Regions from separate parts of the Pseudomonas sp. GCEP-101 genome, predicted to be linked through region 2. Evidence: predicted binding sites of a transcription regulator. Region 2 holds the regulator's gene; the other holds the start of a gene.
The links. Region 2 encodes FliA, which starts transcription of late flagellar genes. Its sites were predicted from a motif close to CTAAAGTTTNNNNNNNNNNNGCCGNTAA; they were not measured.
Positions count from the first base shown of each region.

Region 1: N0B71_RS01685 (flagellar protein MotY) is a predicted target of FliA. The motif match lies at 6,978-7,005, and genes of this name have one in related genera.

Region 1 covers NZ_CP104011.1:358,937-367,263, forward strand. Annotated here, with positions in the region: gene rsxG (electron transport complex subunit RsxG) at 1-432, shown strand, start outside; gene N0B71_RS01655 (electron transport complex subunit E) at 425-1,138, shown strand; gene nth (endonuclease III) at 1,135-1,773, shown strand; gene N0B71_RS01665 (PA3496 family putative envelope integrity protein) at 1,881-2,063, shown strand; gene ppnN (nucleotide 5'-monophosphate nucleosidase PpnN) at 2,369-3,760, opposite strand; gene gloA (lactoylglutathione lyase) at 4,058-4,450, opposite strand; gene N0B71_RS01680 (argininosuccinate synthase) at 4,605-5,822, opposite strand; gene N0B71_RS01685 (flagellar protein MotY) at 5,955-6,941, opposite strand; gene pyrC (dihydroorotase) at 7,080-8,126, shown strand; gene rnt (ribonuclease T) at 8,123-8,327, shown strand, end outside.
Region 2 covers NZ_CP104011.1:6,194,701-6,203,027, forward strand. Annotated here, with positions in the region: gene N0B71_RS27985 (flagellar motor protein) at 1-592, opposite strand, end outside; gene N0B71_RS27990 (protein-glutamate methylesterase/protein-glutamine glutaminase) at 592-1,710, opposite strand; gene N0B71_RS27995 (chemotaxis protein CheA) at 2,034-4,241, opposite strand; gene N0B71_RS28000 (protein phosphatase CheZ) at 4,274-5,056, opposite strand; gene N0B71_RS28005 (chemotaxis response regulator CheY) at 5,076-5,450, opposite strand; gene fliA (RNA polymerase sigma factor FliA) at 5,648-6,397, opposite strand; gene fleN (flagellar synthesis regulator FleN) at 6,394-7,221, opposite strand; gene flhF (flagellar biosynthesis protein FlhF) at 7,386-8,327, opposite strand, start outside.

The DNA of each region.
Region 1 (8,327 bases), 390 kb from region 2:
CCCAAGCTGCTGGGCCGCGACGAACCCGCGCCGGCGTATATCGCCCGCCAGGCTGGCCAGGCCACGGCCGTCGTGCTCCAGCCCATCGCCCGGGATGGCTATGGCGGCTCGATCCAGCTGCTGGTGGGCGTGACCGCCCAAGGCCGGCTGCTCGGCGTGCGCGTCGTGGCGCACCATGAGACGCCCGGCCAGGGTGATCGAATCGAACTGGGCAAGAGCGACTGGCTGCACGGCTTCAACGGCCGCTCGCTGGGTGACCCGACCGACGCGGGCTGGAAGGTGAAGAAGGATGGCGGCCAGTTCGACCAGTTCGCCGGTGCCACCGTCACGCCGCGCGCGGTGGTCAAGGCAACGCACCTGGCGTTGCAGTACTTCGACGCGCACAAGGCGGAGCTAATGGTTCCCGCGACCTCGGGAGAACAGCATGAATAACCCCGGCTACCGCGACATCGCCCTCCAGGGCCTGTGGAAGAACAACCCCGGCCTGGTGCAGCTGCTCGGCCTGTGCCCGCTGCTGGGCACCAGCAGCTCCATGGTCAACGCCCTCGGCCTGGGCCTGGCGACGATCCTCGTGCTGGTCTGCTCCAGCATCAGCGTGGCGCTGCTCCGTGGCACGCTGAGCGAAGCCGTGCGCCTGCCGGCCTTCCTGCTGATCATCGCCAGCCTCACCACCTGCGTCGAACTGTTGATGCAGGCCTGGCGCTACGAGCTGTACCAGGTGCTGGGCGTCTTCGTCCCGCTGATCGTCACCAACTGCGTGATCCTCGGCCGCGCCGAGTCCTTTGCCGTGAACAACAGCGTGGCGCGCTCGGCCTTCGATGGGCTGATGATGGGCCTGGGCTTCGCCCTCGTCCTGCTGGCCATCGGCACCCTGCGCGAACTGCTCGGCCATGGCACCCTGCTGGCCGGCATGGACCTGCTGTTCGGCCCCGGCGCAGCCGGCTGGACGCTGCAGATTCCCGGCTACCAGGGCCTGTTGCTGGCCGTGTTGCCGCCCGGCGCCTTCCTCACGCTGGGCCTGCTGATTGCACTGAAAAACCGTATTGACGAAAGCCTGGCGGAGCGCGCCAGGGCGCCAGCGGGCGACAGCCCTGCGACCGAGCGCCAACGCGTCCGCGTGACCGGAGTGATCGAATGAATGCCGCCAAGCGCGCGGAGATTTTCCGCCGACTCAAGGAAGACAATCCCAACCCCGAAACCGAGCTGGCCTACAGCACGCCGTTCGAACTGCTCATCGCGGTGCTGCTCTCCGCCCAGGCCACCGACGTCGGGGTGAACAAGGCCACCGCCAAGCTCTACCCGGTGGCCAATACCCCGGAGGCGATCTACGCCCTCGGCGTGGAGGGGCTGTCGGAGTACATCAAGACCATCGGCCTGTACAACAGCAAGGCGAAGAACACCATCGAGACCTGCCGCATCCTCATCGAGAAGCACGGCGGCCAGGTGCCGGAGAACCGCGAAGACCTCGAAGCCTTGCCGGGCGTGGGCCGCAAGACCGCCAACGTAGTCCTCAACACGGCGTTCCGACAGCCGGCGATGGCCGTGGACACCCACATCTTCCGCGTCGCCAACCGCACCAACATCGCGCCGGGGCGCAACGTGCTGGAGGTGGAGCGCAAGCTGCTCAAGTTCGTGCCCAAGGAATACCTGCTGGACGCGCACCACTGGCTGATCCTGCATGGCCGCTACGTCTGCAAGGCGCGCAAGCCGCAGTGCGGCAGCTGCCGAATCGAGGACCTGTGCGAGTACAAGCACAAGACTTCCGACGATTGAGCGTTATGGGAAAATTCCGTCAGGGTGATTGAAAAAATCTTTTTTACCGCCCACGCCTTTGTCGATATAAGGGGCGCCAACACACCCCGTGTTGTGGAGTGCACCCAATGGCAAACGACAAAGAAGACCTCGAACTCGAGGACGATGTCAGCACAGACGACAGCGATGACGCTGCCGAAGCCTCGGTAGAGGTCGCCAAGACCAACCTGACCAAGCGCCGCATCATCGACAATTACCTGGAAGAACGTCGCCTGCAGCGCCAATTGTCCGACTACGATTTCGATCTGTAAGCCTTCTCCCAAGCGAAGTACCTGCATGAAAAAGCCCCGCAATCTGGCGGGGCTTTTTGTTGGCGCTCGCTGCGCAAATTACGCTGCAGGAACGCGCCATGCGCGATCCCGGAAATAGCCGCTTACAAGGTCAAGAGCCCCTCAGCCTAACCCTCTCCCGCAAGCGGGAGAGGGGACTGTTCGGCGCAGGTTGAACCCACAGCATCAGCCGGCACGATCTGCCCCCTCTCCCTCTGGGAGAGGGCTGGGGTGAGGGTGAACCCCAGCCCCGGTATATCCAGGAGCAGATAGCTGCCCCGACAGGATCACACCGCGACGCCCACGCGTTGCACCACCCGGTAGCACGGTTCATACGCCGCGCCGCCCGGCAGCTTCATGCGGTGCTGCTCGACGAAGGCCTGCAGCAGCGCATCCAGCGGCTCCATGATCGCCGCGTCGCCGTGGATCTCGTACGGGCCGAACTCCTCGATCATGCGAATGCCACGGTCCTTGACGTTGCCGGCCACGATCCCGGAGAACGCCCGGCGCAGGTTCGCCGCCAGCTCGTGGGGCGGCACGTCGCGGCCCAGGTCGAGACCGGCCATGTTCTCGTGGGTCGGCTCGAACGGGCGCTGGAAGCTCTCGTCGATCTTCAGCAGCCAGTTGAAGTGGTAGGCATCGTTGCGCTCGCGGCGGAACTGCTTGACCCGCTTGAGGCCGGCGCTCATTTCCCGCGCCACTTCCGCCGGGTCGTCGATGATGATGCGGTAGCGCCGCTGCGCGGCTTCGCCCAGGGTGGCGCCGACGAAGGCGTGCAGTTGCTCGATGTACGCCGCCGCGCTGCGCGGGCCGGTGAGCACCAGGGGGAATGGCATGTCCTGGTTGTCCGGGTGCATCAGGATGCCCAGCAGGTAGAGGAACTCCTCTGCCGTGCCGACGCCGCCGGGAAACACGATGATGCCGTGGCCTACGCGGACGAAGGCCTCCAGGCGCTTCTCGATGTCCGGCAGGATCACCAGTTCGTTGACGATCGGGTTCGGCGCCTCGGCGGCGATGATCCCGGGTTCGGTCAGCCCAAGGTAGCGTCCATCGGAGATGCGCTGTTTGGCGTGGCCGATGGTGGCGCCCTTCATCGGCCCCTTCATCACGCCCGGGCCGCAGCCCGTGCAGACGTCGAGGCTGCGCAGGCCCAGTTCGTGGCCGACCTTCTTGGTGTACTTGTACTCGTTGGTGCTGATGGAGTGGCCGCCCCAGCACACGACGATCTTCGGCTCCACCCCGGCGCGCAGGGCGCGGGCGTTGCGCAGCAGGTGGAAGACGTAGTCGGTGATGCCGGCCGAGCTGTCCAGGCCGAAGCGCCGGCTGTTCAGGGCATTCTGGGTGTAGACGATGTCGCGCAGGGCGCTGAAGAGCATCTCGCGGGTGCTGGCGATCATCTCGCCGTCGACGAAGGCGTCAGCCGGCGCGTTGAACAGTTCCAGGCGCACGCCGCGGTCCTGCTGGTGGATTTCCAGCTCGAAGTCGCGGTAGGCGTCGAGAATGTGCTTGGCGTTGTCGATCTGGGTGCCGGTGTTGAGGATGGCCAGGGCACACTGGCGGAAAAGTTTGTACGTGCTGCCAGAGCCCGCTTCGCTGAGCTGGTGGACTTCACGCTGGGAGAGGGTTTCAAGGCTGCCCTTGGGGCTGACCGAGGCATTGTTTACCGGTCTTGGGGACATGCTGTATTCCTTGACGATGGAAGCCGGGCGCCGAAGCGCGGGCCTTCCGATAAATCGATGCGGCCGTCCGTTCGGCCGTCATTGCCGGGGGCGTCGCGGCGGGGATTCTCCTGCCCGCAGCGCGCTCCTTCTGACTCTGACAAGCGAATGGCGGAAACTGCTTCCGCAATCGACGCGTCCGGCGTCGATGCCTCCTGAGTATGAACGCTGCGATGACGTTCTGATGACGCCCTGCAAAAGAAAAACCCCGCCAGGTGGGCGGGGTTTTCCGGGAACGCGCAGGCGGCAGGCGAAGGATCAGTCCTTGCGCTGCGGGCTCAGCAGCTCGATCTTGTAGCCGTCCGGGTCCTCGACGAAGGCCAGGATGCTGGTGCCGTGCTTCATCGGCCCCGGCTCGCGGGTGATCTTGCCGCCGCGGGAGCGGATGTCCTCGCAGGCCTTGTAGACGTCGGCCACTTCGAGGGCGATGTGGCCGTAGCCGGTGCCCAGCTCGTACTTCTCCACACCCCAGTTGTAGGTCAGCTCGATGACGCTGTTGTCGTCTTCGTTGCCGTACCCCACGAACGCCAGGGTGAACTGGCCGTCCGGATAATCCTTGCGGCGCAGCAGGGTCATGCCCAGGACTTCGGTGTAGAAGGCGATGGATTTTTCCATGTCGCCGACGCGCAGCATGGTATGCAGCAGTCTCATCGGTTCTTTCCTCATCAGGTGCCCGGAGTGCGGGCTTATAAACACAAACCCCGGCTCGTGGCCGGGGATTGTTGTTCTACTGTAGGAGCGAGCTTGCTCGCGAACCGCGCAAAAAGCAAAAGCTTCGCGAGCAACTCGCCCCTGCAGGGATCGCTTAGAACAGCTTGCGGCCCTTGTTCGCGGCGATGCGCATGCGCAGTGCGTTGAGCTTGATGAAGCCCGCGGCATCGGCCTGGTTGTAGGCGCCGCCGTCTTCCTCGAAGGTCGCGATGTTGGCATCGAACAGCGAGTCGTCGGACTTGCGGCCGGTGACGATGACGTTGCCCTTGTACAGCTTCAGGCGCACGACGCCGTTCACGTGTTCCTGGGAGGCGTCGATCATCTGCTGGAGCATCTCGCGCTCCGGGCTCCACCAGTAGCCGGTGTAGATCAGCTTGGCGTAGCGCGGCATCAGCTCGTCCTTCAGGTGAGCGACTTCGCGGTCCAGGGTGATCGACTCGATGGCACGGTGCGCCTTGAGCATGATGGTGCCGCCGGGGGTCTCGTAGCAGCCACGGGACTTCATGCCGACGTAGCGGTTCTCGACGATGTCCAGGCGACCGATACCGTTGGCGCCGCCGATGCGGTTCAGCTCGGTCAGCACCTGGGCCGGGGTCAGGTCCTTGCCGTCGATGGCGACGATGTCGCCCTTGCGGTAGGTCAGCTCGATGTAGGTCGGCGCGTCAGGGGCCTTCTCCGGGGAGACGGTCCACTTCCACATGTCCTCTTCGTGCTCGGTCCAGGTATCTTCCAGCACGCCGCCTTCATAGGAGATGTGCAGCAGGTTGGCATCCATGGAGTACGGCGATTTCTTCTTGCCGTGGCGCTCGATCGGGATGTTGTGGGCTTCGGCGTAGTCCATCAGCTTCTCGCGGGACAGCAGGTCCCACTCGCGCCAGGGCGCGATGACCTTCACGCCCGGCTTGAGCGCGTAGGCGCCCAGCTCGAAACGCACCTGGTCGTTGCCCTTGCCGGTGGCGCCGTGGGAGATGGCGTCAGCGCCGGTGGCGTTGGCGATCTCGATCAGGCGCTTGGCGATCAGCGGACGGGCGATGGACGTACCCAGCAGGTACTCGCCTTCGTAGACAGTGTTGGCACGGAACATCGGGTAGACGAAGTCGCGGACGAACTCTTCTCGCAGGTCCTCGATGAAGACTTCTTTCACGCCCATCTGCTTGGCCTTGGCGCGGGCCGGCTCGACCTCCTCGCCCTGACCCAGGTCGGCGGTGAAGGTCACCACTTCACAGTTATAGGTATCCTGCAGCCACTTCAGAATCACGGAGGTATCCAGGCCACCGGAATACGCCAGGACTACCTTCTTCACGTCCGCCATGCCACTCAACTCCACGGGGGTTGTCACGAAAGGGACCGATTCTACTGTCCGCTCGGAGTAATTTACAGAGGGGCGACAGCTTTTGACGACAAAGCGACAAAATCTATCATCGGTGCGACCCGATGCCGCGACTCAGCCCTTGGGCGCTGCGGGAGGCGCGACAGGGGTCTTGGCCGCACTGGCGGCCGGTGCGCTCGGTGCGGCGGGGGCAGGCGCGCTGGGCGCCGCGGCGGGCGCCGACGGGGCTTCGGCGGGCGGCTCGTCGACCACCGCCTCGCGGGACAGGTTCACCGTCACCCGGCGGTTCAGCGCGCGATTGGCGGCGGAGTTGTTCTTCACCAGCGGGTAGCGCTCGCCATAGAAGCGCACGGTGATCTGCGATTCGGCCACGCCATTGGCCTTGAGGTAGTCCATGACCGCGATGGCCCGACGGCGCGAAGCTTCGCGATTGGCCAGGCGGTTGCCGCTGTTGTCGGAATGGCCGTCCAGTTCGATGCGGTTCACCGTCGGGTCGGCCTTCATGTACTGCAGGATGATGTCCAGCTTGGCACGGCCCAGGGCATCGACCTCGGTGCCGCCATCGGGGAAACCGACCTGGCTCTGGCGCACCTGGTCGAAGTTGACCGGTAGCATTTTCGTCGAACAGTCCTGGAACTGCGCGTAACCGTCGGCGAAACGGGTGGGCAACAAACGCACCAGCAGATTCTCGCCCGTGCGCGTGCGGTGGCGAACTTCCGGCGTGCGACCCTCCAGCAAGCCACCCAGCAGGCGCCCGGCCTGCTGTTGGGTACTGTTGAACGGCACGTCCCCCGAGCCCACCCGCACGGAGCCCAGGTTCAGATCGCCCTGCCCCGGGCGCCACGGTGGCGCCGCGGCCAGCAAGGTCGCAGAACCGCTGCCCAGCCAGCCCTGCTGGGATTTCAGGCGGAAGGTCGGCTGCTCGCCGGCGCGCCAGACGAACTCGCCGACGCCGAACCCGCCGACATTCTGCGACAACCGGCACTCGAACTGGTCGCCCGCCACCGTCCATTGCGCATTTTCCAGGCGCGGCTGGAAGGTCAGCCCCCAGGCCGGCAGGCTGGCGCACAGGGTGAGCAGGAGAACGGAAGGCTGGCGCACGGCGGCATCCACACAGATAAATAGGCGTCCCAGTTTCTATCGGTCGGCCTCGGCAAAACTTGATAGCGAGTGCCGGCGGCGGCCTTTTCCGGTAGCATTTCACCCTCTTCCCGCTGCAACCGCCTCCCTGGAATCCGCATGTCCGACCGCCTGACACTCCTGCGCCCCGACGACTGGCACATCCACCTGCGCGACGGCGCCGCACTCGCGCAAACCGTCGGCGACGCCGCCCGTACCTTCGGCCGCGCCATCATCATGCCGAACCTGGTGCCGCCGGTGCGCAACGCCGCCGAAGCCGACGCCTACCGCCAGCGCATCCTCGCCGCCCGTCCGGCCGGCAGCCGCTTCGAGCCGCTGATGGTGCTCTACCTCACCGACCGCACCAGCGCCGAGGAAGTCCGCGCCGCCAAGGCGTCCGGTTTCGTGCACGCCGCCAAGCTGTACCCGGCCGGCGCCACCACCAACTCCGATTCCGGCGTCACCAGCATCGACAACATCTTCCACGTGCTCGAAGCCATGGCCGAGGTCGGCCTGCCGCTGCTGGTGCACGGCGAGGTCACCCGCGCCGAGGTCGACGTGTTCGACCGCGAGAAGCGCTTCATCGACGAGCACCTGACCCGCGTGGTCGAGCGTTTCCCGACGCTCAAGGTGGTCTTCGAGCACATCACCACCGGCGATGCCGCCGCCTTCGTCAAGACCGCCCCGGCCAACGTCGGCGCCACCATCACCGCGCACCACCTGCTGTACAACCGCAACCACATGCTGGTCGGCGGCATCCGCCCGCACTTCTATTGCCTGCCGATCCTCAAGCGCAACACCCACCAGGAAGCCCTGCTGGATGCAGCCACGAGCGGCAGCCCGAAGTTCTTCCTCGGCACCGACTCGGCCCCCCACGCGCGCCACGCCAAGGAAGCCGCCTGCGGTTGCGCCGGCTGCTACACCGCCTACGCCGCCATCGAGCTGTACGCCGAAGCCTTCGAACAGCGCAAGGCGCTGGACAAGCTGGAAGGCTTCGCCAGCTTCCATGGCCCTGACTTCTACGGCCTGCCACGCAACAGCGACCGCATCACCCTCGTCCGTGAGGAGTGGGAAGCCCCCGCCTCGTTGCCGTTCGGCGACTATGACGTGGTCCCGCTGCGCGCCGGTGAGAAACTGCGCTGGCGTGTGCTGGAGACCGAGGCATGAGTGACGAGAACGAAATCTTCGAAGAAGAACTCGACGGCTCCTTCCCGCCCGGCCCGCGCCATCCGATGGCACGCCGCTTCCGCGGCTACTTGCCGGTGGTGGTGGACGTGGAGACCGGTGGCTTCAACGCCGGCACTGACGCCCTGCTGGAAATCGCCGCCGTCACCATCGGCATGGACGAAAGCGGCTACCTGTTCCCCG
Region 2 (8,327 bases):
GGTTGGCCAGGCCCACGCCATAGATGGTGGCGACGAAGGCGACGGCGATGCCGTTGCCCAGCTGGCTCGGGTCGGCGAGGTTGCCCATGACGTGGATCAGGCCCATCACCGCGCCGATGATGCCGATGGTCGGCGAGTAGCCGCCCATGGCCTCGAACACCTTGGCGGCGGCCAGGTCGCGGCTTTCCTGGTTGTACAGGTCGACTTCGAGGATGCTGCGGATGGCTTCGGGCTCGGTGCCGTCCACCAGCAGTTGCAGGCCCTTGCGCGCGTAGGGGTCGCGCTCGGCGTCGGCGACGGTTTCCAGGCCCAGCAGGCCTTCCTTGCGCGCCGTCATGCTCCAGCCGACCACATGGTTGATGCCGCCGACCAGGTCCACCTTGGGCGGCAGGACCATCCAGCGCAGCATGGTCACGGCGCGCTTGAGCACCGCGACCGGGGTCTGCAACAGCGCGGCGGCGAGGGTGCCGCCCACCACGATCAGCGCCGCCGGGCCGTTGGCCAGGGCACCGACGTGCCCGCCCTCGAGGAAGTTGCCACCGATGATGGCAACCAGCGCGAGGATCAGGCCGACCAGGCTGAGGACATCCATCAGCCGCAGGCCTCGGTCAGGTGCCGGCCGATGTCGTCCAGGCTGTACACCGCGTCGGCCAGGCCCGCCTTGGCGATGGCCATGGGCATGCCGTAGATCACGCAGCTGGCCTCATCCTGGGCCCACACCTGGGCGCCGCCCTGCTTGAGCATGCGCGCGCCTTCGCGGCCGTCGGCGCCCATGCCGGTGAGGACCACCGCCAGCACCTTGTCGCCGTAGGCCTTGGACGCGGAACCGAAGGTCACGTCCACGCAGGGCTTGTAGTTCAGGCGTTCGTCACCGGGGAGGATGCGGATCGCACCGCGGGCGTCGATCATCATCTGCTTGCCGCCGGGAGCCAGCAGGGCCACGCCGGGACGCAGCAGGTCGCCATCCTCGGCTTCCTTGACGGTGATCTTGCAGAGCTTGTCCAGGCGTTCGGCGAAGGCCTTGGTGAAGGCCGCCGGCATGTGCTGGATCAGCACCAGCGGCGCGGGGAAGTTGGCAGGCAGCTGGGTCAGGACCCGCTGCAGCGCCACCGGCCCACCGGTCGACGTGCCGATGGCTACCAGCCGGTAGGGCTTACGCTTTGGGGCGGAGGAGGTCGCCGGCGCCGGAGCGGCCGGCGCGTGGCTGCCGCCCGGCGAAGCAGGAGCGGCCGGGCGCGCGGTGCCGGCAGTAGACGTCGAAGCCGGCGCGGCCGGGTTCGACGAATACGACGAGTAGGACGCGAAGCGACGATTGCTCTTGGCAATGGTATGGACCTTCTCGCAGAGCAACTGGCGGACCTTGTCCGGGTTGCGCGAGATGTCCTCGAAATTCTTCGGCAGGTAATCCACCGCGCCGGCGTCCAGCGCGTCCAGGGTCACCCGGGCGCCCTCGTGGGTCAGCGAGGAGAACATCAGGACCGGCGTCGGGCAGCGCTGCATGATGGTCCGCACGGCGGTGATGCCGTCCATCAGCGGCATCTCGTAGTCCATGGTGATCACGTCGGGCTTGAGCGCCAGCGCCTGATCGATCGCCTCGCGGCCGTTGGTGGCCGTACCGACCACCTGGATCTGCGGGTCGCCCGAAAGAATCTCCGAGACACGGCGGCGGAAGAACCCCGAATCGTCCACCACCAGGACTTTGACAGCCATAGACACTCCTGAAAAAACTTCTTCCATCACACGGGCGCGCCAAGCGGCACGCCCATAGGGTCAGTTGACGATTCGGCGCGAGCCGCGTTGCTGCGCCAAATCACGCCAGGCTAGACGCGGAACGACGGCAATGGCATTCCCTTGTCGAGTTCCGCAACGACGCATGGCGTGATTTGCTGCGCAACCCGAAGGGACGGGGCCGCATTTTGTGCCGCGCTGCGTTACTGGCTCATTTGGAATAACCAAACCTATCTCCTCGTGCCTTGGCCTGCGCAAAATGTGGTTCCGTCGCGGCCGTGGCGAATCGTCAACTGACCCTATTGTCAGATACGACGGGCGTAGCGCTTGAGCATGCTCGGCACGTCGAGGATCAGCGCGATGCGCCCGTCCCCGGTGATGGTCGCCCCCGCCATGCCCGGCGTGCCTTGCAGCATCTTGCCCAGCGGCTTGATCACCACCTCTTCCTGGCCCACCAGCTGGTCGACCACGAAGCCGATGCGCTGGGTGCCCACGGAGAGGATCACCACGTGGCCCTCGCCCGGCTCGTCATGCTGCGCACCTGGCACCAGCCAGCGCTTGAGGTAGAACAACGGCAGGGCCTTGTCGCGGACGATCACCACTTCCTGGCCGTCCACCACGTTGGTGTTGGAGAGGTCTAGGTGGAAGATCTCGTTGACGTTGACCAGCGGGAAGGCGAAGGCCTGGTTGCCCAGCATCACCATCAGGGTCGGCATGATCGCCAGGGTCAGCGGGACCTTGATGACGATCTTCGAGCCCTGGCCCTTGGTCGAGTAGATGTTGATGATCCCGTTGAGCTGGGAAATCTTGGTCTTCACCACGTCCATGCCGACACCGCGGCCGGAGACGTCGGAGATCTCGGTCTTGGTCGAGAAGCCGGGGGCGAAGATCAGGTTGTAGCAGTCGGACTCGGACAGGCGATCGGCCGCATCCTTGTCCAGCAGCCCCTTCTCCACCGCCTTGGCGCGCAGCACGTCCGGGTCCATGCCTTTGCCGTCGTCGGAGATCGACAGCAGGATGTGGTCGCCTTCCTGTTCGGCGGACAGCACCACCTTGCCCGAACGCGACTTGCCGGCGGCCTCTCGCTCGTCGGGGCCTTCGATGCCGTGGTCGACCGCGTTGCGCACCAGGTGCACCAGCGGGTCGGCCAGGGCCTCGACCAGGTTCTTGTCCAGGTCGGTCTCTTCGCCGATCAGCTCGAGGTTGATCTCTTTCTTCAGGTTGCGCGCCAGATCGCGGACCTGGCGCGGGAAGCGGCCGAAGACCTTCTTGATCGGCTGCATGCGGGTCTTCATGACCGACGACTGCAGGTCGGCGGTCACCACGTCGAGGTTGGAGACGGCCTTGGCCATCGCCTCGTCGCCGCTGTTCAGGCCCAGGCGCACCAGGCGGTTACGCACCAGCACCAGTTCGCCGACCATGTTCATGATCTCGTCCAGGCGGGCGGTGTCCACGCGCACGGTGGTTTCCGCTTCGCTGGCCGGCTTCTCGGCGGGCGCGGCGGCAGCAGGCTTGGCAGCGGCAGGTTTGGCCGCCGCAGCAGCCGGTGCCGGCGCCGCAGCAGGCTTGGGCGCGGGGGCTGGCGCCGCCGGCTTGGCCGCCGCTGGCTCTTCCTTCGCGCCGGTGAACTGGCCCTTGCCGTGCAACTCGTCGAGCAGCTTCTCGAATTCGTCGTCGGTGATGTTGTCGTCGCCGCCAGGTGCCGGCGCTTGCTCGGCTTTCTTCTCGGCAGCCGCTTCGGCGGGAGCCGGGGCTTCCTCCTTGGCGCCGGTGAACTGGCCCTTGCCATGCAACTGGTCGAGCAGCGCTTCGAACTCGTCGTCGCTGATCTCGTCGCCACCGGCCGGCGCTTCGGCGGCCGGCGCCGGAGCAGCCTTGGCCGGCTCCTTGGCGCCAGCGCTGAACTGGCCCTTGCCGTGCAACTGGTCGAGAAGCGCTTCGAATTCGTCGTCGGTGATGTCGTCGCCACCGGCGCCCACGGGCGCCGCGGGCGCTTCGGCGGCGGGCTCGAGCGCATCCATCAGTTGCTCGAACTCGGCGTCGGTGATGTCGCCATAGGCTGCCGCAGCCGCCGGCGCGGGTTCGACGACGGGCTCGGCGGCCGGAGCTTCGGCCGGCGCGGCATCCGGATCGGCCAGGCGCGACAGGGCAGCGAGCAGCTCGGGCGTGGCCGGCGTCGGCTCCTGCGCATCCCGCACCTGCTGGAACATCACATTGACGGTATCCAGCGCCTGCAGCATCACGTCCATCAGCTCGGCATCCACGCGGCGTTCGCCCTTGCGCAGCATGTCGAAGACGTTTTCAGCGATGTGGCAGCACTCCACCAGCGCGTTCAGCTGGAGGAAGCCCGCCCCACCCTTGACGGTGTGGAACCCACGGAAGATGGCATTGAGCAGGTCCATGTCATCCGGGCGGCTTTCCAGCTCGACCAGTTGCTCGGACAGTTGCTCGAGGATCTCGCCGGCCTCCACCAGGAAGTCCTGGAGGATCTCGTCATCGGCGTCGAAGCTCATTCGGGTGCTCCCTCTACAGCGTCAGCGGACGCTTAAAAACCAAGGCTGGATAACAGGTCGTCGACATCGTCCTGACCGGACACGACGTCTTTTCTTGTATCGGCAGCAATCTGCGGACCTTCACCCTTGGCCGATCTTTCTTTTTCCACCGCGTCGCGCATGCTGTCGTGGTCATGCTCGATGCCGGCGTAGCGATCGACCTGCCCTGCCATCCAGACCAGCTTCACCAGGTTCGACTCGACCTCGGTCACCAGCTTGGTGACGCGCTTGATCACTTGCCCGGTGAGGTCCTGGAAGTCCTGCGCCAGCAGGATGTCGTTCAGGTGCGCGGAGAGCTTGCGGCTGTCCTGGGCGCTGATGTAGAGGAACTGCTCGACGCGCTTGGCCAGCTCGCGGAAGGCCTCGGGGCCCAGCTCGCGGCGCATGAAGCGCGACCAGTCTTCCTGCAGCTCCTTGGCCTGGGTCTCGATGTGCATCACCACCGGGGTGCACTCCTCCACCAGGTCCATGGTGCGATTGGCCGCTTTCTCGGTCATCGTCACCACGTAGGACAGGCGGTCGGTTGCATCGGCGATCTGCGACATCTCCTCGGCGTGCCGGGAGTTGGGGTCGATCTGGAAGTTGACGATGGCGTTGTGCAATTCGCGGGTGAGCTTGCCTACCTCCTGGTAGAGCCCGCGATCACGCGCCTGGTTGAGCTCGGAGATCAGCTGCACGGCGGTCTGAACGTCGCCCTGCTCGAGGCAGTCGACCAATTCGCGCGCGTGTTTTTTCAGGGTCGACTCGAAGTCACCCGCGGATTCGTTGAAATCCATGACGCCCTCTTGGCCAGCCTCAGCTGCCGACCCGCTCGAAAATCTTCTCGATCTTTTCTTTCAGCACCTGAGCGGTGAAAGGCTTGACCACATAGCCGTTGACCCCGGCCTGGGCCGCTTCGATGATCTGGTCGCGCTTGGCTTCGGCGGTGACCATCAGCACCGGCAGGTGCTTGAGGCGCTCGTCGGCGCGGACCGCACGGAGCAGGTCGATCCCGGTCATGCCGGGCATGTTCCAGTCGGTAACGAGGAAGTCGAAGTTGCCGCTGTGCAGCATCGGCAGCGCAGTGGTGCCGTCGTCGGCCTCTGCGGTGTTGGTGAACCCCAGGTCTCGCAGGAGGTTCTTGATGATGCGCCTCATCGTGGAAAAGTCGTCCACGATGAGAATTTTCATGTTCTTGTCCAAACCTGCCTCCATCGATACCAAACGCGCCCTGGCGGGCGTGCCGTCAATTCATCGAGCGTCGTGCGCTCTCGCCATGGGCGCGTCAAGGGAACGTCACCCAAAAAATTCGTAAGCCTATAACTTGCCTAAGGAAAATCCCTTCAGCCTTTTCGCTAGGAACAAGCAGGCGCGAAACTACCCGATGCTCAGCGAGCGCGCCACTCCGCCAGACGCGAACGCAAGCGCGCGGCGCACTGGCTGTGCAACTGGCTGACCCGGGATTCGCTGACGCCCAGTACTTCGCCGATCTCCTTGAGGTTGAGTTCCTCGTCGTAGTACAGGGCCAGCACCAGCCGCTCGCGCTCGGGCAGCTTGGTGATGGCGTCGGCCAGCGCCGCCTGGAAGCGTTCGTCCTCCAGCCCGTGGGACGGCTCGTTGTCGTGGTGCGATGCGTCTTCGGCAAGGCCGCCACTTTGTTCGCCGTCCTGCAACATGTCGTCGAAGCTGTACAGACGGCTGCCCTGGGTGTCGCTGAGGATGCCGTAATAATCTTCGAGGCTCATATTGAGTTCGGCAGCAACCTCCTGATCTTTAGCGTCGCGTCCGGTGCGCGCCTCGACGGCGCGGATGGCGTCGCTGACCATGCGGGTGTTGCGGTGCACCGAACGCGGGGCCCAGTCGCCCTTGCGCACCTCGTCGAGCATGGCGCCGCGGATGCGGATGCCGGCGTAGGTCTCGAAGCTCGCGCCCTTGCCCGCGTCGTATTTCTTCGCCGCCTCCAGCAGGCCGATCATGCCGGCCTGCATCAGGTCTTCCACCTGCACGCTGGCCGGCAGGCGGCCGAGCAGGTGGTAGGCGATACGCTTCACCAGCGGGGCATGCTTCTGGATCAGCAGTTCCTGGGAGTTGTGCGCCTGCGCCTTGCTGTACATACGCGCTCCGGAGGCCGCGGTCATACGGCCGAACCCGTGGGATGTTGCACCAGGCGCTCGACGAAGAACTCCAGGTGCCCTCGAGGGTTGGCCGGCAGCGGCCAGCTGTCGACCTTCTGCGCCACCGCACGGAAGGCCAGGGACGCCTTGCTGCGCGGGAACGCCTCATACACCGAACGCTGCTTCTGCACCGCCTTGCGCACCGACTCGTCGTAGGGAATGGCGCCCACGTACTGCAGGGCCACGTCGAGGAAGCGGTCGGTGACCTTGGTCAGCTTGGCGAACAGGTTGCGGCCCTCCTGGGGGCTGTGCGCCATGTTCGCCAGCACGCGGAAACGGGTCATGCCGTAGTCGCGGTTGAGCAGCTTGATCAAAGCATAGGCATCGGTGATGGACGTGGGTTCATCGCAAACGACCAGCAGCACTTCCTGCGCGGCGCGGACGAAGCTCACCACCGAGTCGCCGATGCCGGCGGCGGTGTCCACCACCAGCACGTCGATGTTGTCGCTGATGTCGCTGAAGGCCTGGATCAGGCCGGCGTGCTGCATCGGCGTGAGGTGGACCATGCTCTGGGTGCCCGAGGCCGCCGGAACGATGCGGATACCGCCCGGGCCCTGGAGGATCACGTCACGCAGGTCGCATTCGCCTTCGATCACGTCGGCCAGCGTGCGCTTGGGCGACAGGCCCAGCAGCACGTCGACGTTGGCCAGGCCCAGGTCGGCGTCCAGCAGCATGACGCGGCGACCCAGGTCGGCCAGCGCCAGCGACAGGTTCACCGACACGTTGGTCTTGCCCACGCCACCCTTGCCACCGGTGACTGCGATTACCTGAACGGGATGCATGCCCATATCAATACCTTGTCTCGTCGTTCGACCGTCACGCACCAGCGTTTCGGCTATTCCGGCTGCGGTGCTCCCCTGCTGCCGGTGCTCGCGGATCATCGTGCAGAGCATCCGCATCGCTTGGGCGACCCAAGCGGCCGCCCCGCGCCCCTACCCGGGGCTCACAATCGTCAGCTGGCGCGACGCACCGGCTGCTGGTAAAGGCCGGCGAACAGGTCGGCCATGGCGTCTTCGCAGGGCTCTTCCGGCGACTGCAGGCTCACCGCGCGGCTCACCAGTTGGTGCGCGCGTGCCAGGTGCAGGTCATCCGGGATCTTCGGCCCGTCAGCCAGATAGGCTACCGGGAGATGCTGGCTGATAGCCAGAGCCAGAGCTTCCCCGAGGCTGCCCGCTTCGTCCAGTTTGGTCAGGATGCACCCGGCCAGCCCACAGGAACGATAGTTCTGCCAGGCGGCCTTGAGCACCTGGCTCTGGCTGGTCGCGGCCAGCACCAGGTAATTCTTCACGTTCAGGCTCAGCGACGACAGCGCCTCGAGCTGCATGCGCAGCGCCGGGTCGTTGGCCGGCAGGCCCGCGGTATCGATCAGCACCAGGCGCTTGCGCGCCAGCGGGGCCATGGCCTGGATCAGCGACTGCCCCGGATCGACCAGGGTGACCGGCACATTGAGAATGCGGCCCAGAGTCTTGATCTGCTCCTGCGCGCCGATGCGGAAGCTGTCCATGGACACCAGGGCGATGCTCTGCGCGCCGTACTTCAGCACGTAGCGGGCAGCCAGCTTGGCCAGGGTGGTGGTCTTGCCCATGCCGGCCGGGCCGACCAGGGCGATCACCCCGCCCTGCTCCAGCAGGTCGATCTCCGGGGTGTTGATCGAGCGTGCCAGGTGCGCCAGCAGCATGCGCCAGGCCTGCTTCGGGTCGGCGATAGAGGCCACGCGCTCCAGCAGGCTGCGCGACAGGTCGGCCGGCAGGCCCATGCGCTGCAGGCGACGCCACAGGTTGGCCTGCTTCGGACGCTGGTTCTGCAACTGGTTCCAGGCAATCGAGCCAAGCTGCACTTCGATCAGTTCACGCAGGCCGTTGAGCTCGAAGCGCATGGCCTCCAGCGCCTGCTG